Regions from separate parts of the Halomonas sp. CKK8 genome, predicted to be linked through region 1. Evidence: riboswitches for the same ligand, from Rfam matches in the RefSeq annotation. Region 1 holds a riboswitch; each other region holds the start of a gene.

Region 1 (4,931 bases):
TGAGGCGCGATCCCTCAATTCATTCACTTGTTGCCAGGGGAGTCCCGCTGGCGCTGGCCGGCTGTGGCATCGACTCGGCGCTGCCTTTCATCGTGCTGGGGGTCTATGATCCGCCGCCACCTGGCCGGGGGTAGCATTAGCGAGTTCGCCGATGCCTGCCAAAGGGAAGCACTGGCCCATCTGTTGATGCAGAAGACCTGCCAGATCCACGGACTCCTGGCCCGGGTGGATCCGTGGAAGACATGCGCATGTCGTACTCGACTTGCACAGTAAAGCGCCCCGGCGGCATTACCACCGGGGCGCTGAGTCATGGCGATGAGTGAGCTCTGGGGTCAGTTACCCCCGAGACTCAAGGCCACGAAGTAGGAGTTGCCGTCACGGTAGAGCCGCACCGGGATGGCCTGGCCTTCCGGCAGCTCGGCGACGATATCGGCCAGCTGTTCCGGGCTTTCCACCTGCTGCTGCCCGATGCTCACCAGCACATCGCCCGGGCGGATCCCGGCGGCTGCCGCGCGTCCGGCGGGATCGATATCGGCGATGCGCACGCCATGGTCGAGTCCGAGCTGTTGGCGCTCGGCGTCGCTCAAGGGCTGTGCCGCAATGCCGAGGCGTGCCGGTTCGCTCTCGTTGCCGGCCTGGTCGGCACCCGCGTCCGGCCACTCGCCAACCGCCACGGTGATCGATTGCCGCTCGCCTTCACGCAGCACCAGCAGCTCGACCTCCTCGCCGGGGGCCACGCCGCCGATCAGCCTGGGCAGCGTGGTGGAGTGGTCGACCTCCTGGCCATTGGCTTCCAGGATGATGTCGCCCGCCTGGAGCCCGCCTTCGGCCGCCGGGCCGTCGGGGGCCAGGTCCGCGATCAGGGCGCCTTCGGCCTGTTCCAGTCCGAAGGAGCTTGCCAGGTCTCGGGAAACCGGCTGGATCCGGACGCCGAGCCAGCCGCGGCTGACGTACCCCTCGTTGCGCAGTTGGTCGGCGACATCCATGGCCACATCGATCGGGATGGCGAAGGAGAGCCCCATGTACCCGCCGCTGCGCGTCAGGATCTGGGAGTTGACGCCGATCACCTCCCCTTCCAGGTTGAACAGCGGCCCACCGGAGTTGCCCGGGTTGATGGCCACGTCGGTCTGGATGAAGGGCACATACACGTCCTGGGGCAGGGTGCGGTTGATGGCACTGATGATGCCGGCCGTCACGGAGTGATCGAAGCCGAAGGGGGAGCCGATGGCGGCGACCCACTGGCCCACTTCAAGGTCTCCCGATTCGCCCATGTCGAGGGTGGGAAGGTCGTCGGCATCGACCTTGAGCACGGCGACATCGGTCTTGTCATCGCTACCCACCAGTTCGGCCTCGAGTTCGCGCCGGTCGTTGAGGCGCACCAGGATCTCGTCGGCCTCCTTGACCACATGGGCATTGGTCATGATGTAGCCGTCTTCATCGAAGATGAACCCCGAGCCCAGCGAGCGGCGCTCCTGGTTGCCCTGGCCACGGCCGCCGCCGGGGGGCATGGGGATGCGGTCACCGAAGAAGTGCCGAAAGATCTCGGGTATCTCCTGGCCACCGAACTGGCCGGTGGGGGGTGCCTGTCGCTCGACCGTCCGGGATGTCGAGATATTGACCACCGACGGGGCGGCGTCCTCCACCAGTTGGGTGAAGTCCGGCAGGCGCTGTTGCGCCAGCGCGGGCTGTGAAGCGACAAGGAGAAGTCCCAGCAGCATTAGCCAGGAAAGCGTGCGTGTCTTGACTTTCACGATGGGCTCCTGTGTGGCATCGGGTGTCTGGCGTCATGATCGGCGGCGATAGCCCCGGCGGGGCCCGTCATACGCCGATATCCTCGTCATATTCCTTCCCGGAGTGTGACTTGAGGGGCGAATCATCGTTGCATTCGGGCTCATGCATGAAGGTGCCGGTCGTCTCGACACTGCCCAGGTCCTGGATCGTGCGTCGCCCGAGCAATACCGGGTAATTCATGTCGTCGCGATCCTCCAGGCTGAACTGCTCCTCGCGAAGCGTCTCCCCCATGCAGAGCGTCATCAGCACCACGGGCCGGCTCTCCACCCCGCCGGCACCTCTCACCCGCAGGTCGCGAAACACCGGCCGCTCGAAGGTCTTCGAGACGACTTCGTTCGTCGCCTCGTCCTCCAGCTCGGTAGTGAATCGCACCCAGTCCTCGCCGTCGCGCTCGAAGGCCTCGATCTCCTCGGCCTGCATCGACGACGTCAGGGCACCGGTGTCCAGCTTCACCTTGACCTCCGTGCCCCAGGGCTCGATGGTGCCCTTCTCGACCCAGCCATAGGTGTCGGGTTCGGCTGCCTGGGCGGCACTCCCCAGCAGCCCGGCGCCGAGCAAGGCCAGCAGTGTTCCTCGGATCGATCTGTGCATGCGTTTCCTCCCTGACTACACGTGGATGATGTCGGTGATGCGAATGGCAATGCGTCCATGATCCATGGACTCGCCCTGCGACCGTCATCGAGGAAACGGAGTTCCGTCATCGCCGAGAGGCGTCCCTCGCGCGAGACCTCCGGGGCCGCTTGCCCGGTGCCGCCGGCATGCCCACGGGAATCGGGCCCGGGTGGTCGCCAGGGGAGGGCGGCGCTATGATGTCCCTCGATCCCGCCGCTATCGGCCCGCCAGGCCACGATGCGAGGCGCGATCCCACAATCCATTCACTTGTCGCCAGGGGAGTCCCGTTGCCGAGAGCGTCGGCCGAGGCTGAGAGAGCGCATGGCGCTGACCCTGGAACCTGATCCGGTTCATACCGGCGGAGGAAGTGCGACATGCCCTACCTGACGTCTGCCGTGCTCGGCGCGGCGCTGCTGTGCTTTGCCTTCCTGGGCCTCCGGGCCCGCCGGGCCGATGGCCCCCTCGACGACTATGTCACCGCGCGCAACTCCCAGGGGGCCCAGTCGCTGGGCCTCTCCTTCCTGGCCTCCGGGATGGGGGCCTGGATCCTCTTCGCGCCCCCCGAGATCGGGGCCTTCGTCGGCCCGCTGGCGCTGGCCGGCTATGCCATCGGCTCGGCGCTGCCGTTCATCGTGCTCGGGCTCTATGGCCCGGCGATCCGCCGCCACCTGCCCGAGGGCGCAGCATCGGCGAGTTCGCCGAGGCCTGCTATGGCGCCGGGGTACGGCGCTGGGTGTCGCTGGTCTCGGTGCTGTATATGGCCTGCTTCCTGGCGGCGGAGTTGACGGCCATCGGTGCCATCACCGCGCTGCTCTCGGAGGTGCCGCCGGCGCTGGTGGTCATCGGCGTGGCGGTCTCCACGCTGCTCTACACGGCGGTGGGCGGCCTGAGGGCGAGCCTCGCCACCGACCGCTGGCAGGCCTGGCTACTGATCGCGCTGCTGGCCCTGGTCGGTAGCGTGGCGCTGATGCGCCTGCCCGCGATGCCGGTGGACGCCGCACTGCCGTCGATCCCCACCGGCAGCGCCCTCGCCGTGGCGCTGACCCTGGTGATCGCGGTCACCGCGGCCAACCTCTTCCATCAGGGCTACTGGCAGCGCGTCTGGGCGGCGCGCGACGACCGCGCCCTGGGTCGCGGCGCCTGGCTGGGCGGCGGCATCACCGTGCTGGTGGTCATGGTGGTCGGCGGCCTCGGCATGCTGGCGGCCATGGCCGGCGTGGCGCTGGGCGAGCCGCCGATCCCCTTCTTCGCGCTGCTCGCCGAGGCGCCGGGCTGGCTGGCCCTGCCGGCGCTGGTGCTGGCGGTGACCCTGGTCGCCTCCAGCGTGGATACCCTGCAGAACGGCCTCGCCTCGCTGGTGGTGGCAGGTTCCGGCCGGCGCGGGCTCTCCCTCGGCGCGGCACGCTGGGTCACGGTGGCGCTGATGGTGCCGGTGGTGGGCATAGCGCTGCAGGGGCTCTCGGTGCTGCGGCTTTTCCTGATCGCCGACCTGCTCTGTGCGGCCATCGTGGTGCCGGTGCTGCTGGGCCTCTGGTCGCGGATGAGCCCCCTGGCCGCGGTGGCCGGCGGCGTGGCAGGCATGGTCGGCGCCATCCTGCCGGGCTGGGTGGCCCAGGGCAGCCTCGCGGCGGGCGTGCTGGCGGCGAGCTTCCCCGGCAGCATCCCGACCCTGCCGCCGTTCCTGGGCGCGCTTCTCGCCTCCACCCTGGTCAGCCTGCTGGTGGCCGGGCTCCGGCCGGCGGGGAGGGCGCGTCCGGCCTGAGACGTTGCCAGTTCGGTGGCGGGCGGCCACGCTGAGAGGGTCCATCCGTGTTCTCGAGGAATCGCCCCATGCAGGTCTGGTCACCGGTGCGCCCCGGGGTGCTTGTCCTGCTCGGGCTGCTGGCGGGCTGTGCTGCCAGTCCCGACTGGCGCTCGGATGTTGCCGACCGCGACCCGCGGGACGCCCGCTGCCTGGAGCGGCTGGCCGCGTTCGACGCGGCGGTGGCAGACGCCGGGGTGACCGATGCCGGGGCGTCCCGGGTGGCGGGCTTTCCCTACCTGCGGACCGACCGCCTGCTCGCGAGCCTGGGTGACGAACTGGACAGCACCGCGGCCTTCGCCGACTGGGTGACCCGGATGCGCGAGCTGGATGCCGAGGCACGCGCCATCGAGGCCGCCAACCTGCCGGCTGCCGGACGGGACGCGCTCCCGGCGCCTTCCGGCGCCGAGCAGGCCGAGGTCGTCCATGCCTGCGCCGAGCGCCTGATGCAGCGTGAGCTGCTGGCCGGGGTGGGAACCGGGCCGGCCCGCGAGCAGTTGCGGGCGGCGGTCGAGGCTCCCGACCACTACCGGACCTGGCGCCGGGCGCTGGGGCTCTATCCCCTGACCCGCCTCGGCCTGGCGATCGGCTACAACCGCTGGAAGGAAAGCCACCTTGACACCTTCGAGGCACCTTTCGCGACGATGCCGGCCGAGGCCCCCCTGGTTCGCTATGCGCCGCCCGGCGGCCAGCCTCGGGATGCCGAAGCCGCCGCTCGGTGGCTTCG
Region 2 (4,931 bases), 1.1 Mb from region 1:
CGGTGATGGCAACAACATGTGCCACTCCTGGATCAACGCCGCCCGGCAGTTCGACTTCCAGCTGCGCATCTGCTGTCCGGAAGGCTACGAGCCACGCCAGGGCATCCTGGCGGCTGCCGGCGAGCGGGTGACTATCGTGCGCGATCCCCAGCAGGCCGTGGCGGAAGCCGACCTGGTGACCACCGACGTCTGGGCCTCCATGGGCCAGGAAGAGGAGCAGGCCAGGCGCCAGGCCGATTTCGCCGGCTTCCAGGTGAGCGAGGCGATGCTCGACCGGGCGAAGGACGACGTGCTCTTCCTGCACTGCCTGCCCGCCCACCGCGGCGAGGAGATCAGCACGACCCTGCTCGATGACCCGCGCGCCGTGGTCTGGCAGGAGGCCGGCAATCGCCTGCATGCCCAGAAGGCGCTGATCGAGTTCCTGCTGCTGGGACGCGTGGAGGGCTGAGGGACGCGCCCCGCCCGGCGGGCAGGATTCCCGGGCGGGGGCATCTTAGACCTTGGTATGACATCGACCTTCGTCGCATGTATAATGCGCTGCAGCAGAATCCTTCAGGAGATGCGGCAGCATGAGACATGACACCCCCAGCACCACCGGCATGCAGCGCAGCCTGCGCCAGTGCCTCTCCAACATGGCCGCCCTGCTCTATCGCCAGGGGCACGTCCTCGAGACGGTCACCGTTCCCCACCGCGGCCTCGACCGCCACGCCCTCGAGGCACTCGGCGAAGCCGACCGCGACTGGGCACCCTGCCAGCACGTCCTCGAGACCAGCCGGGCGGCCACCTGGAACGACCAGCAGCGCTTCGTGCTGACCGACCTCGGCCGCGAGCTGCTGTTCGACATGTTCGGCGAGGGGGCCGCCGACTGCGCCTGAACCGGACAGGATGCTCCCTCGATGCCCGGGCACGCGACGAGATTGCGTGCCCGGGCATCTTTGGTTAAGTTGGCAGGACTTGTCGGGGAGCCCCGGTACGCGCAGCAAGCCGTGCACGGGGGCTGAGATCGGTACGGCCGAACCCGTTGAACCTGATCAGGTTGATGCCTGCGGAGGGAACAAGCGGCATGTCACGCCTGCCTGCCCCCTGTCGCCTTCCCGCCTGGTCAGCCATGTCTCCTGCTGGATGGCCGCTATCTTGACAACCACCACCGATCACGTCGCCGTCGCCGGGGCCGGCCTGCTGGGGCGCCTGGTCGCCTGGCAACTGCTCGCCGACGGTCACGCCGTCACCCTCTATGACGCCGGGGACCTGGACGCCCCACCGGCTGCCGCCTGGACCGCCGCCGGCATGGTCGCGCCGCTCTGCGAGACGGCCGTCTCCGAGCGCTGCGTCCATGACATGGGCCGTTTCGCCCTGACCCAGTGGCCGCGGTGGCTCCAGGCCCTCGACGCCTCATCGCTGTGGCAGCAGCACGGCAGCCTGATGGTGGCGCACCCTCAGGACCTGGGCGAGCTCACCCAGTTCCGCCGCGACCTCGACCACGCGCTGGGCGGCAACGCCCCCTGCCAGCCCCTCGACGCCCGAGAGATCCACCGGCTGGAGCCCGACCTGGCCCCCGGCTTCCAGCAGGGCCTCTACCTGCCGGACGAGGCCCACCTGGACAACCGGGCCCTGCTCACCCGCCTGCTCGACGAGATTCGCGCCCTGGGCGGGGAGTGCCGCGCCCACTGCCCGGTGGAAACCTTCCCCGGCGAGGTCATCACCGCCGACGGCCGCCGGGGCTTCGATCTGGTCATCGACTGTCGCGGCACGGGCGCCCGGCCGCGTCACCCTAGCCTGCGCGGCGTGCGCGGCGAGACCCTGCACGTGCAGACCGACGAGATCCGGCTCTCGCGCCCGGTACGGCTGATGCATCCCCGCTACCAGCTCTATGTGGTCCCCAAGCCGGGGCATCGCTTCGTCATCGGCGCCACCCAGATCGAGAGCGAGGACCGCTCGCCGGTGTCGCTGCAGTCCTCGCTGGAGCTGGGCAGCGCCCTCTATACCCTGTCCCCGGCCTTCGCCGAGGCGCGCATCCTGGAGCAGGGGGTCAACCTGCGCCCCGCCTTCCTCGACAACCTGCCCCATGTCACCCACCGGGAGGGGCTGGTCACCGCCAACGGCCTGTTCCGGCACGGCTACCTGCTGGCCCCGGCCGTGGTCTGCCACCTGCTGGCCGGGATCCGCGGCCACGGCGAACGGCCCTTCGCCGACACTCTGGCGGCACGCCCGCCGCAGGAGAATGCTGCATGAACGAGATCACTCTGCGCCTCAACGACGAGGCCGTCCGCCTTCCCGCCGGCACGCCGCTCACGGACGCCCTGCAGGCGTGGCACTACGCCGACCGCCGCGTCGCCGTGGCTGTCAATGGCGAGTTCGTGCCCCGCTCCGCCTACGCCGGACGGGTCCTGCAGGACGACGACCGCATCGATATCGTGGCCCCGGTGGGAGGTGGCTGATGGACGCGCTGCACGACGATACCCTGACGCTGTATGACGAGGCCTTCGCCAGCCGCTTCCTGCTCGGCACCGCCCTCTACCCCTCGCCCACCGTGATGCAGGAGGCCATCCGGGCCGCCGGCTGCGAGATGGTCACCCTGGGCCTGCGCCGTCAGAACCCCGCCGCCGGCGACGGCGACGCCTTCTGGCAGATCCTGCGCGACAGCGGCTGCCGGCTGCTGCCCAACACCGCCGGCTGCCGCTCGGCCCGGGAGGCGATCACCCTCGCGCAGATGTCCCGCGAGCTCTTCGACACGCCCTGGATCAAGCTCGAGGTGATCGGCGACGACTACAACCTGCAGCCGGACCCCTTCGGCCTGCTGGAGGCGGCAAGGGAACTGTTCGACCAGGGCTTCAAGGTACTGCCCTACTGCACCGACGACCTGGTGCTCTGCCAGCGCCTGCGCGATGCCGGCTGCCAGGCGCTGATGCCCTGGGGCTCGCCCATCGGCACCGGTCGCGGGCTGATGAACCGCTATGCCCTCGAGACCCTGCGCCGGCGCCTGGACGTGCCGCTGATCATCGATGCCGGCCTGGGCGCCCCATCCCAGGCTGCCGAGGCCATGGAGATGGGCTTCGACGGCGTGCTGCTCAATACCGCCGTAGCCCGCGCCCATCGCCCGGCGCTGATGGCCGAGGCCTTCGCCGAGGCCATCCGCGCCGGCCGCAAGGCCTACCTGGCCGGGCTGATGCAGCAGCGCCAGACCGCCAGCCCCAGCACGCCGACGGTGGGGCAGCCCTTCTGGCATCGCGACGGCGGCTGACCTGGCGCCGCTTCCCTCCGCACGCGCCGCCGGGGGGATGACGTCGGGACGGGGAAGTCTGCTATCGTCTGCCCGAGTCGATCCCCCCAGACGAGAGGAGGCACCCAGTGAGCAGCGAGACCCTTCCCGACACCATGGCCGCCATGCTGCTGACCGGGCATGGTGACGTCGACAAACTGGTCTACCGTGACGACGTGCCGACCCCACGGCCGGGGCCCGGCGAGGTGCTGGTGAGGGTCACGGCCACCGCCAAGAACAACACCGACCGCAAGGCCCGCGAGGGGCTCTACCCGGTGAAGAAGGGCGAGGTGACCTCCTTTGCCATGGGCGGGGAGCCGACCCTGACCTTTCCGCGCATCCAGGGCGCCGATATCGCCGGGCGCGTGGTGGCGGTGGGCGAGGGGGTCGAGGCCTCGCGGATCGGTGAGCGCGGCCTGCTCGACTTCAACCTCTACCCGGATGCCCGGCACGACATCAACCTGACCCCGGACTACTACGGCCACGGCGCCGACGGCGGCTTCGCCGAATACGTCGCCGTGCCCTCGGACCAGTTCCACCACGTGCCCAACCCGGAACTGCGCGATGCCGAGCTCGCCGCCCTGGGCATGTGCTCCTACCAGACCGCCTACCACATGATGACGTCCGCCCGCGTCAGCGCGGGTGAACGGATTCTCGTCAGCGGGGCCAGCGGCGGGGTCGGCACCGCACTCATCCAGCTCTGCCGTATCGTCGGCGCCCTGCCCTACGCGGTCAGCCAGCAGGAGAAGGCCCCGGCGCTGAAGGCGCTGGGCGCCGAGGCGGTGATCGACCGCGGCGACCTGGAGGGCTTCGCCGAGCGGGTGCTCGAGGCCACCGGAGGCGCGCCCATCGACGCGGTGATGGACCTGGTCGGCGGCGAGATGACCGACCGCTTCATCGACACCATGATCCAGGACATGAAGGCGCGCAGCACCTACCCGAGGCTCTCCATCGCCGGCGCCAGCGGCGGCAACATCAGCGAGATCCTGTGGACGCGCATCTACCTCTACCAGGTGCAGATCTTCGGCGTCTCCCACGGTACACGCGAGGAAGCCGAGCAGCTGATGGCCTGGATCCGTTCCGGCGAGCTCAAGCCGGTGCTGCACGCCGCCTTCAAGCTCTCCGACCTCCACCAGGCCGAGCGCTACTTCGTCAGCCGCGGCAGCAACTTCCTGGGCAAGATCGTGATCGTCCCCGACAGCCAGTGGGACGAGCATGGCGCGCCCTTCGCCCTCGAGGGACACTCATGAGCCAGGAACTGACCCTGCAACTGATCGATACCCATGCCGGCGGCGATGTCAGCCGCATCGTGGTCGGCGGCATCGAGCCCCTGCCCGGCGCCACGGTGCGTGACCAGATGCACTACCTGCGCGACGACGCCGACGGCCTGCGCAGGCTGCTGCTGGAGGAGCCCTACGGCATTCCCGAGATGTCGGTGGACCTGCTCGTGCCCGCCACCGACCCGGCCGCCGAGGTGGGCTACATCATCATGGAGGTGATGGGCTACCCCATCTACTCCGGCTCCAACACCATCTGCACCGCCACGGCGGTGCTGGAGAGCGGCCTGGTGCCCAAGCAGGAGGGACGCCAGCGCTTCAAGCTGGAGTCACCGGCGGGGCTGGTGCAGATCGAGGCCTGGGTCGAGAACGGCGTGGTGGAGGCGATCACCTGC
Region 3 (4,931 bases), 1.8 Mb from region 1:
GGATGAGTCGAACTACACCTTCGACGCCGCCAGCGTCGGGGTGACGTTCCGCTTCTGATCTGACGGCGGGTCCCACACCGCTAGACCATGCAACGCGCCCCCGCCGTGAGACCGGCGGGGGCGCGTTGCATGGTGGGTGGGCCGGCGGCGGTCAGACCTCCCGGTAGAGCTCCGCCCCCTGTTCCCGGAACTTCTCGGCCTGTTCCTCCATGCCCTGCATCACGGCGTCACGGTCGCCATCGAGGCCCTTGTCCTTGGCCCTGCCCTTGAAGACCGAATCGCGGACCTCCTGGCTGATCTTCATCGAGCAGAACTTCGGCCCACACATGGAGCAGAAGTGCGCCACCTTGGCCGAGTCCTTGGGCAGGGTTTCGTCGTGGTACTCGCGGGCGGTGTCCGGGTCGAGCCCCAGGTTGAACTGGTCCTCCCAGCGGAACTCGAAGCGCGCCTTGGAGAGGGCGTTGTCACGGCGCTGGGCTGCCGGATGACCCTTGGCCAGGTCCGCGGCGTGGGCGGCGATCTTGTAGGTGATGATGCCGGTCTTGACGTCGTCCTTGTTGGGCAGCCCCAGGTGCTCCTTGGGCGTGACGTAGCAGAGCATGGCGCAGCCGTACCAGCCGATCATCGCCGCGCCGATGCCGGAGGTGATGTGGTCATAGCCCGGGGCGATGTCGGTGGTCAGCGGCCCCAGGGTGTAGAAGGGCGCCTCGTCGCACTCGGCGAGCTGCTTGTCCATGTTCTCCTTGATCAGGTGCATGGGCACGTGGCCCGGCCCCTCGATCATCACCTGGACGTCGTGCTGCCAGGCGATCCTGGTCAGCTCGCCCAGGGTCTCGAGTTCGGCGAACTGGGCCGCGTCGTTGGCGTCGGCCACCGAGCCCGGGCGCAGGCCGTCGCCCAGCGAGAAGGCCACGTCGTAGCGCTGGCAGATCTCGCAGATCTCCTCGAAGTGGGTGTAGAGGAAGCTCTCCCGGTGATGGAAGAGGCACCACTTGGCCATGATCGAGCCGCCCCGGGAGACGATGCCGGTGACCCGCTTGGCGGTCAGCGGCACATAGCGCAGCAGCACGCCGGCATGGATGGTGAAGTAGTCCACGCCCTGCTCGGCCTGCTCGATCAGGGTGTCGCGGAACACCTCCCAGGTCAGGTCCTCGGCGACGCCGTTCACCTTCTCCAGCGCCTGGTAGATCGGCACGGTGCCGATCGGCACCGGGGCGTTGCGAATGATCCACTCGCGGGTCTCGTGGATGTTCTGCCCGGTGGAGAGGTCCATGACGGTGTCCGAGCCCCAGCGGATGCCCCAGGTCATCTTGTCGACCTCGTCCTCGATGGAGGAGGTCACCGCCGAGTTGCCCAGGTTGCCGTTGATCTTCACCAGGAAATTGCGGCCGATGATCATCGGCTCGGATTCCGGGTGGTTGATGTTGCAGGGGATGATGGCCCGGCCGGCTGCCACTTCCTGGCGGACGAACTCCGGGGTGATTTCCTCGGGGAGCTTGGCGCCGAAGCCCTGGCCCGGGTGCTGGTGGCCGAGGATACGCTCGACCTCCTCGGTTCCCAGGGCTTGTCGACGCTGATTTTCCCGGATGGCGATAAATTCCATCTCCGGGGTGATGATCCCCTGGCGGGCATAATGGAGCTGGGTGACGTTGTGGCCCTCCTTGGCGCGCCGCGGCGAGCGGGTCAGGTCGAAGCGCAACTGGGCGAGCGTGGGGTCATTGGCGCGGCGCCGGCCGTACTCGGAGCTGGGCCCATCGAGGAACTCGGTGTCGTCGCGCGCCTCGATCCAGGCGCGGCGCAGCTCGGGCAGGCCCTTTCGCAGGTCGACCTCGGCATCCGGGTCGGTGTAGGGGCCGGAGGTGTCGTAGACCAGCAGCGGCGGGTTCTGCTCATCGGCGCCGGAGGTCCTGGTGGGCGAGAGCGATATCTCGCGGAAGGGCACGCGGATGTCCGGGCGCGAGCCCTCGACGTAGACCTTGCGCGAGCCGGGCAACGGCTGGACGGCGGCCGCGTCGACGCGGGCGGTCTCGGCGAGGAAGTGGGCGGTCTTGCTCATGGTGTTCTCCCTTGGATTGTCGGGGTCTTGTCAGGGAGGACACAGGCGGGAAGGACAGGGGCTGCGGCGTCAGGGGGCACACGGCCTGTCGCTTGATCCCTACGCTGGTCCTAGCCAGTTCAGGTTCAACGGGATCCATGCTCGAATGCGCATGATCTCAGCCGTCTTCAACGGCACCCCGTCAAGCGAGTGGTCGGGCGACCTTTCGGTCACCAGTGTGGTGCTGCCCGCTGGCATGACCAGATCCAGCGGGCGGGTGGCAATGGGGGCCAGTGCCTCAGCTGGCGAGCTCCAGCCCCATCTGCCAGAAGTCGATCTCCAGTCGCGTGGCATCGCGGAACACGCTGCAGAGCTCCGCGAAGCGGCGCGGTGTCACCTCCGCCAGGCGGGTATCGAGCCACTCGAGCTCGGCATGCATGGCGGCCTGGAAGTCGTCGCTCTCGTACATGGCGATCCAGGCGTCATAGGGGTTGGCGTCGCCTCGCACGGTGAAGGACTGGGCATTCAACCAGTTGGCGATCTCGCCGTAGCCCACCAGGCAGGGGGCCAGCGCCACGTGCAGGTCGAGCAGGTCGCCGCGGTGGCCGGTGTCGAGCACGTAGCGGGTGTAGGCGAGGGTCGCGCGGGCCTCGGGCAGGGCGGCGAGGTCGGCCTCGCTGATGCCCCATTCCCGGCAGTAGCCCACGTGCAGGTCGAGCTCCACGTCGAGGATCGCCCTGAGCCCCTCGTGGGCCTGGCGCAGGTCCTCCAGGGTGCGACTCTTGTAGCCGGCCAGCGCATAGGCGCGGGCGAAGTGTATCAGGAAGAGGTAGTCCTGCTGCAGGTAGTGGCGGAAGGCGCGCTCGTCGAGGGTGGCGTCGCCCAGGCCGCATACGAACGGGTGCTCGATATAGGCGCGCCAGTCGTCCTGGCAGGCGGTGGTGAGATCACTGAAGCGGTAGCCCATCTTGCCTCCGGTAGCGGTATCGATCCGGAGCATGGGCGAGGGAGGGGTGGCCGGACAGCGGCGCCGAGTCGGCGCTGGCTCACCGCTTGATTCCTACGCCGGTATGAGCCGGATCAGGTTCCACGGGACCAGCGCTCGGCGTCTCTCGACACCCTGCGCCATCTCAGCCGGATTCACCGGCACCCCGTCAAGCGTCGGGCCAGTCTAGCAGGCTGGCCGTGTCTTGCCAGCCCGCCTATTTCTTCCTGGCGGGATCGGCTATTGCCTGATCGCCTCCAGCTCGAGGATCAGTTCCACCTCGTCGCCGACCAGGCCGTTGTCGACCCCGTAGGTCATCCCCCAGTCGCTGCGGTTGATGGTCGTGCGTGCCGACAGTCCCAGGGTGTGCTGCCCGTGGCCGAAGGGATAGGCCTCGGCCTTGTTGAGCGTGACCGCCAGGGTCACGGGGCGGGTCTCGCCGAGCAGGGTCAACTCGCCTTCCAGGATGCCCTCGCTGTCGCTGTGTGCCTCGAAGCCGGTGGCCTCGAAGACGATCGTCGCGTGACGGCTGGCGTCGAGGAAGTCGCCGCTGCGCAGGTGGTTGTCGCGCTCCTCGTGATTGGTGAACACGCTGTCGGTGGCGATCTCGACCGTTCCGGAGTGCAGCTGTCGAGTCTGCTCGTCGTAGACGAACTCGCCCTGGCCCTCCAGGAACATGCCGAGCGTGTCCGCGTAGCCGACGTGTTCGGTCAGAAAGCCGATGGAGAAGTGCTCGGGGTCGATCTCGTAGGTGCGTGGCTCGGCACTGGCGCTCTGCGTCGAGAGCATGCCCAGCGCCAGGGCAAGCCCCGTGGCGAGCGTCAGGGAGGCGCGTGGGGCCGGGGTGTGAGGATGAGACACAGGCATCAGGGTGTCCTTCGGTTCATGAGTGGCTGCCGGCTCGATAGTCCTCTGGAGGTCTTGCCGCGGCATGGCGATACAGCCAGCGGATATCGACGAGGAACGACCAGGTCAGGCCGAACAGTGCGCTACCTGCCAGCCAGGTCGTCGCGGTGGCACCGACGGCGGGCAGCAGGGCGATCATCAGCGCGGTCACCTGCCAGACGCAGACGGCCTTGCGGCGACGACTCTCCGGCAGGGCAGCGGTCAGCCAGGAGAGCTTGAGCCCGGCGATAACGAAAGCGTAGCGCATGGCCCCGATGGCCAACACCCAGGGACCGACCTTGCCGAGCGACAGCAGTGCCAGGCAGAGCACCAGGATCAGGAAGGCATCGAGCTCCATGTCGAAGCGTGCTCCGAAATCGCTCTGGGTCGCGGTGCGGCGCGCGACGGCGCCATCCACCCCGTCCAGCACCAGCGCCAGCAGGGCCAGGGCGGCGAGGGGAACGGCGTATTGCGTCAGCAGGCCCGGATCGGCCAGGGTGCCGGCCAGCAGGGCGATCAGCGTCCCGCGCCACAGCGTGATGCGGTTGGCCAGGCCCAGTCCTCCCCAGTGGCGGGGCACGCCTGTCAGGATCAGCCCGGCCATGACCAGGTAGGCGACGGCCGCCAGCAGGGGCACCCATGGGCTTGCGCCGAGCCATGACCACAGCAGTGCCGTCGCGGCCAGCAGGCCCAGGGCGCCTGCCCCAAGGTCACGGGCGATCGGGAGGGGCTGGCCTCCGGCGCCCCTCGTCATGCCCAATGGCGGTTGTCCTGGCATGATGCGGTGTTCGATTGACAGTGTTGCATTGTGCATCCCAATATTGATGTATCAATATTGTAGAAGAATGAGCGTGCCGCCAACAGCGTTGTCATACCGGGCCGAGGGTCACGATGTTGCCCACTGCCTCGTCACGGCCCTTACTGACGGCTGATACTCACGATACGGATCCTGCCATGTCCCATGCTACCGCTACCGCCTTCTGGACGCTGGCCCCGGGCCAGGGCGCCCTGCGACAGGCGCCAGTG
Region 4 (4,931 bases), 860 kb from region 1:
TGGGCACCACTGGCTACATGATGGAGGAGACGGATCGCTTCTGGGGCGTCGAGTGGGTCGAGGAGGCCCACGAGCTGATGGCCAACGCCATCCTCTTCCTGATACCGCTGCATGTGCTTGGCGCACTCGTCGAGAGCCGCAAGCGACGCGACAACCTGATCGCCGGCATGCTGCACGGATATCGTCGGCCCCCTGGAAGGCGGCACTCGGACGCCTGACCCCGCCCCCGGACATGCCGTCGCCACCCGCCGGGTGGTGACGGCATTTTTGTGGCTTATTTGTGGCTAGCGTGGTGACTGGCTGGCGAAGGCGCTTGCCGCAGCCTCGGGGTCGGGGGTGCCGCAGATCGCCGAGATCACCGCCAGGCCCTCGGCGCCGGCCTGGCGCGTCGAGGCCACGTGCTCGGCCTTGAGGCCGCCGATGGCCACGCTGGGCAGGGGGCTGGCGGCCACCAGGGCGGCCAGCCCCTCGAAGCCGAGCGGTGTGGCATGGTCTTGCTTGCTGGGGGTGGCGAAAACCGGGCCCAGCCCCAGGTAGTCCAGCGCCTTGGGGTCGAGGCGGGCGAGCTGGTCATGGGTCTGGACCGAGAGCCCGAGGATCGCCTCCGGGCCGAGCGCCGCGCGAGCCCGGGCCACGTCGCCGTCGTCCTGGCCGATGTGCAGGCCGTCGGCGCCGGCTGCGAGCGCCACCTCCAGCCGGTCATTGATGATCAGCGGCACACCGCTGCCGGAAAGCGCGGCCTTGAGGCGGCGTGCCTGGTCGACCAATTCGGCATCAGAGGCGTGCTTGTCGCGCAGCTGCACCACCGTCACCCCGCCGCGCACCGCCGCCATCACGGTCTCCACCAGGCCATGCGCTGCGCAGAGACCGCGGTCGGTGACGAGATACAGGGAGAGGTCAAGGCGCATGGTCCACCTCCAGGCGGGCCCGTGCGGCCAGCACCTCGCCATCCAGGTGATAGAGGGCATCGAGGAAGGCCACCGCGAAGCTGCCGGGGCCACGCGCCGCCTCGCCGGCCAGCTCCCCGGCCACGGCGTAGCAGGCCAGCGCCGCCACCGTCGCCTCGAAGGGGTCCTCGGCGCCGGCCAGGAAGGCCGCCACCACACCGGTCAGCGCGCAGCCGAGGGTGGTGACCCGGGGCATCAGCGGGTGGCCGCCCTCGAGGCGGGCGAGGCGCCGGCCATCGGTGACCAGGTCCACCTCGCCGGTCACCGCGACCACCCCATCCGTCTGGCGGGCCAGCCGGGTGGCGGCGTCGCGGGCCGCCTCGGCCGGGTCGGTGCTGTCCACGCCGCGTCCGCCGCCGGCCTGCCCCGCCAGGGCGATGATCTCCGAGGCGTTGCCACGGATCACGTCCGGCGCGAGCGCCAGCAGTCGCGCGCCGGTCTCGCGGCGATAGCGCGTGGCGCCCACCGCCACCGGGTCCAGCACCCAGGGCCGCCCCGTCTCCCCGACGGCCAGGGCGGAGGCCTCCATGGCCTCGACCCAGTGGGGCGAGAGGGTGCCGATGTTGATCGTCAGGGCGCCGGCCAGCGCGGTGAACTCGGCGGCCTCCTCACGGGCATGGACCATGGCCGGCGAGGCGCCGATGGCCAGCAGCACGTTGGCCATGCTGTTCATGGCCACATGGTTGGTGATGTTGTGGACCAGCGGGCTGGTCTCGCGCACCCGGGCTAGGTGCGCGGCGGGATCGATGGCAAGCATGGGGCCTCCCCGGCGCGGGAGGTGCGGCGCGGCGGCAGGTCCGGGATCGCACGACTCCCTACGCCGGCATTATCCGGGTCAGGTTCCGAGGGTGCGTCTCAGCCGTGGCGATGTCGCCGCGGCGCCCCTGTCGTCAGGTGTCCACTATCCATACCGGCCACGCGCCTGTAAAGCCGGTGGGGTCAAGGGCTATCTTCGCGGACCACGGAGGCGTGCTTCTGTTCGCGGGTCCATTTCCCCTGTGGCTTGTCGAGGTACTGGAAGTGCTCATTGGTGAAGCTGCCTTGGATACAGGCGTAGCGATAGAGCACCGTGTCCAGTCGGTGGACATCCAGTACCCGGTTGAAGACGCCGGGGCCTGTCATGTCGAAGACGCCCTTGATCGTATTTTCCTCGATATTGGTGTCGATCGCCTGGATGACCGCCTTCAGGTGCGGGCTGTTCGGGGCACTGGCGATGAAAAAGTTGTTGAGGCTTTCGCGCTTGGTGCGGATGAACAGTGACGATCGGTCGGGCCCGAGCAGGCGGCCTAACGGCCAGGTCAGGTGGGCGTCGATATCCAGATAGACACCGCCATGAGCCTGCAGTACCAGGACACGCCAGAAGTCTGCCTGGGCCGCACCGATTCGCAGTCGGGAGTAGTTCCTGTAGATGCGTCCGGAATAGTGCTGCCTGATGAAGTCGGCTCGAGCTTCGGTGATCATGAAGCGATACTCGAAGCCGGGTGCCATGCAACGGTTGAACAGGTAGTTCAGGTAGACCGGCAGGGTCACGCGGTCGGTGAAGTTGGTCTGCCAGAGGATCCGGGGAATGGCGGCCGGGTGCCGGCTACGAATCCAGGGGCCGGCCCTGGTCGGTAGGGTAAAACGCTTGTCGGGGAAGGCGAAATGAAAGGCGTAACATGCAAGCTTGAGCAGGTTGGCAGCAAGCTTGATCAGACGACTCGCCATCACTCTATGCAGTGGATTCATGGGGGTGCCTGTCGGGTTGGGGCCAGCGCGAATTCCTGAGGCGTTGCGCTGCGTATCGTTACCGTCATCCGGAGCAAGCGCAACACCCACCTGGCGACCTGCTGGTCGGAGGCACCTTCCTGCGTGGCCGCATGCCATGCGGCGCAGTGTCCTGCCGCAGTCTCTTCGCGTGCTGTCCGCATGTTGTGACGCCTGACGCTTGCCTCAGCCCATCACCTGGAAGCCAACCAGGGTGATCAGGCTGGCCAGTACCAGGCTGTTGAGGGTATCCATGTCGTCCTCCCCCTGCCAGCGGCTCGGGCAGAACAGGGCGAGTGCCATGGTGCCGAGCGTGACCAGCCCCAGCGGAAACGCGATGGGCTCCCAGACGGCGGCCAGCACGTTCAGCGCCAGCAGCGCCAGGCCGGCGAGCATCAGCGGCAGGATGGCACGGTTCCCGGTGGCGGGCGTGGTATCGAGTACTATCGTCGCGCTCCGGTTCATGGTGTCGCCTCGTGTCGGGTCCTGTCAGCAACACCTTACTGTGTCGCCCTTTCCTTAAGGATTTCTTAAGGTAGCATGACCAGAGTGTGACGGCGCCGCCTCCGGCGCCTTTCTCCCCTCCCTACCCACCGACAGGTCGCTCGCCGAAATGGTGTGCCGGCCCATTCAGGATCGTGACCTTCGCATGCTCGCAACCCTTCTCGAGCGCTGGCGCTGGCTGGGCGCCTGGTCCCTGGCCAACCTGCTGCTCGCCTGGCTGATTAGTCTGCCCTACCTCCCCTATATCGCCCCCGAGGGCGCCGAGCAGTGGGGCTATCTGCTGCTGGTGTTCCTCGGCCATATCGCGCTGTTGGTGTGGCTGGGCGCCCTGCCGTTGCTGCTGCTGACGCCGCTGCTTCGCGCCCCCTGGTTGTGGCTGCTCACCACCCTGTGGGCCGGCCTGCTTCAGCTGGTGCTGCTGCTGGATACCTTCGTCTATGCCCAGTACCGCTTCCACCTGAGCGGCTTCATCCTCGACCTGCTGGTCAACGCCGGCGGCGACGTCTTCCGCTTCTCGTGGGTCACCTGGAGCCTGGCCATCGGCGGCGTGCTGGCGATGCTGGGGCTGCAGGGGGCCCTGGGGGCCTGGCTCCGGCGGCGCCCGCCGTCGCGGCCGGTATTGCCGGTGCTGGCCATCAGCCTGCTGGCCCTGCTCGGGGTGCACGGCTGGCATGCCTGGGCCGACGCCCACTACGACCGCGACATCACCGGCATGACCCGCCATGTGCCGCTCTTCTATCCCGCCACCGCCAAGCGTTTCTTCGTCAAGCGGGGCTGGGTCGACCCCCAGGCGGTGCGTGACCGGGAGGAGCTGGAGGCGGCGCAGGGCAAGGCCCAAGACCTGGATTACCCCACCGCACCGCTGAGCTGCTCGTCGCCGGCCACCCCGGCCAACCTGCTGCTGGTGGTGCTGGACACCGCGCGCCACGACCTGCTCAACCCCGAGGTGATGCCGAACCTCAGCCGCTTCGCCGATCGCCCCGGCTGGTACCGCGCCGAGGCGCACTTCAGCGGAGGCAACTCCACCAAGGCGGGGGTCTTCAGCCTCTTCTATGGCCTGCCGGTCACCTACTGGGATGCCTTCACCGGCGGCCAGACGCCGCCGGTGCTGATGGAGAGGCTCGAGGCCGCCGACTATCGCTTCCAGGTGCTCTCCTCGGCGACCCTGGTGAGCCCCGCCTTCGATCGCAACGTCTTCGCCGGCCTGGAGGATGTCTCACTGACGCCGGCCAAGGGCGAGCCCTGGGAGCGTGACCGGCAGATCACCGACGATTGGCTGGCCTGGATGGAGGCCTCGGCAGAGGCGCCCAATGCCACACCGTTCTTCGGCTTCCTCTTCTACGACGCCATCCATGGCTACAGCCATCCGCCCGACTTCCCTCGCTTCACCCCCTACTGGGAGCAGATCAACCATATGGCACTGGGGCCCGACTTCGACCCCGAACCCTACTGGAACCGCTACCGCACCGCGGCACGCTACGTGGATGCGCAGCTCGGGCGGGTGCTCGACGACCTCGAGCGGCGCGGCCGGCTCGACGACACCGCCGTGGTGATCACCTCGGACCATGGCGAGTCCTTCAATGAGCACGGCCAGAACTACTGGGGCCACGGCAGCAACTACACCCCGGAGCAGGTGCAGGTGCCGCTGGTGATGCACCTGCCGGGGCGTCCCGGCGGCGTGCTCCAGGGCCGCACCCACCACGCCGATATCGCCCCGACGCTGCTAGAGGCGCT

The links. Region 1 has a riboswitch for thiamine pyrophosphate ahead of P8934_RS02800 (sodium:solute symporter). Riboswitches for the same ligand answer to the same signal wherever they lie in the genome.
Region 2: it holds a riboswitch for thiamine pyrophosphate, as region 1 does, so the genes downstream of both, thiO (glycine oxidase ThiO) here and P8934_RS02800 (sodium:solute symporter) in region 1, are expected to answer to the same signal.
Region 3: it holds a riboswitch for thiamine pyrophosphate, as region 1 does, so the genes downstream of both, tenA (thiaminase II) here and P8934_RS02800 (sodium:solute symporter) in region 1, are expected to answer to the same signal.
Region 4: it holds a riboswitch for thiamine pyrophosphate, as region 1 does, so the genes downstream of both, thiM (hydroxyethylthiazole kinase) here and P8934_RS02800 (sodium:solute symporter) in region 1, are expected to answer to the same signal.

What each region holds. Positions count from the first base shown of each region.
Region 1 is NZ_CP121193.1:577,140-582,070, forward strand. Features, by position in the region: gene P8934_RS02790 (DegQ family serine endoprotease) at 333-1,751, opposite strand; gene P8934_RS02795 (ATP-dependent zinc protease) at 1,819-2,382, opposite strand; TPP riboswitch at 2,669-2,788, shown strand; partial or broken gene P8934_RS02800 (sodium:solute symporter) at 2,778-4,165, shown strand; gene P8934_RS02805 (hypothetical protein) at 4,234-4,931, shown strand, end outside.
Region 2 is NZ_CP121193.1:1,720,687-1,725,617, reverse strand. Features, by position in the region: gene argF (ornithine carbamoyltransferase) at 1-448, shown strand, start outside; gene P8934_RS08315 (hypothetical protein) at 570-875, shown strand; TPP riboswitch at 949-1,071, shown strand; gene thiO (glycine oxidase ThiO) at 1,135-2,232, shown strand; gene thiS (sulfur carrier protein ThiS) at 2,229-2,438, shown strand; gene P8934_RS08300 (thiazole synthase) at 2,438-3,241, shown strand; gene P8934_RS08295 (zinc-binding dehydrogenase) at 3,376-4,509, shown strand; gene P8934_RS08290 (proline racemase family protein) at 4,506-4,931, shown strand, end outside.
Region 3 is NZ_CP121193.1:2,814,311-2,819,241, reverse strand. Features, by position in the region: gene P8934_RS13340 (porin family protein) at 1-58, shown strand, start outside; gene thiC (phosphomethylpyrimidine synthase ThiC) at 152-2,056, opposite strand; TPP riboswitch at 2,136-2,247, opposite strand; gene tenA (thiaminase II) at 2,334-3,002, opposite strand; TPP riboswitch at 3,076-3,199, opposite strand; gene P8934_RS13325 (YceI family protein) at 3,261-3,887, opposite strand; gene P8934_RS13320 (CDP-alcohol phosphatidyltransferase family protein) at 3,904-4,659, opposite strand; gene P8934_RS13315 (zinc-binding alcohol dehydrogenase) at 4,860-4,931, shown strand, end outside.
Region 4 is NZ_CP121193.1:3,712,040-3,716,970, reverse strand. Features, by position in the region: gene P8934_RS17595 (cytochrome b/b6 domain-containing protein) at 1-218, shown strand, start outside; gene thiE (thiamine phosphate synthase) at 285-908, opposite strand; gene thiM (hydroxyethylthiazole kinase) at 898-1,704, opposite strand; TPP riboswitch at 1,743-1,843, opposite strand; gene P8934_RS17580 (glycosyltransferase) at 1,887-2,675, opposite strand; gene P8934_RS17575 (hypothetical protein) at 2,880-3,158, opposite strand; gene P8934_RS17570 (DUF3413 domain-containing protein) at 3,343-4,931, shown strand, end outside.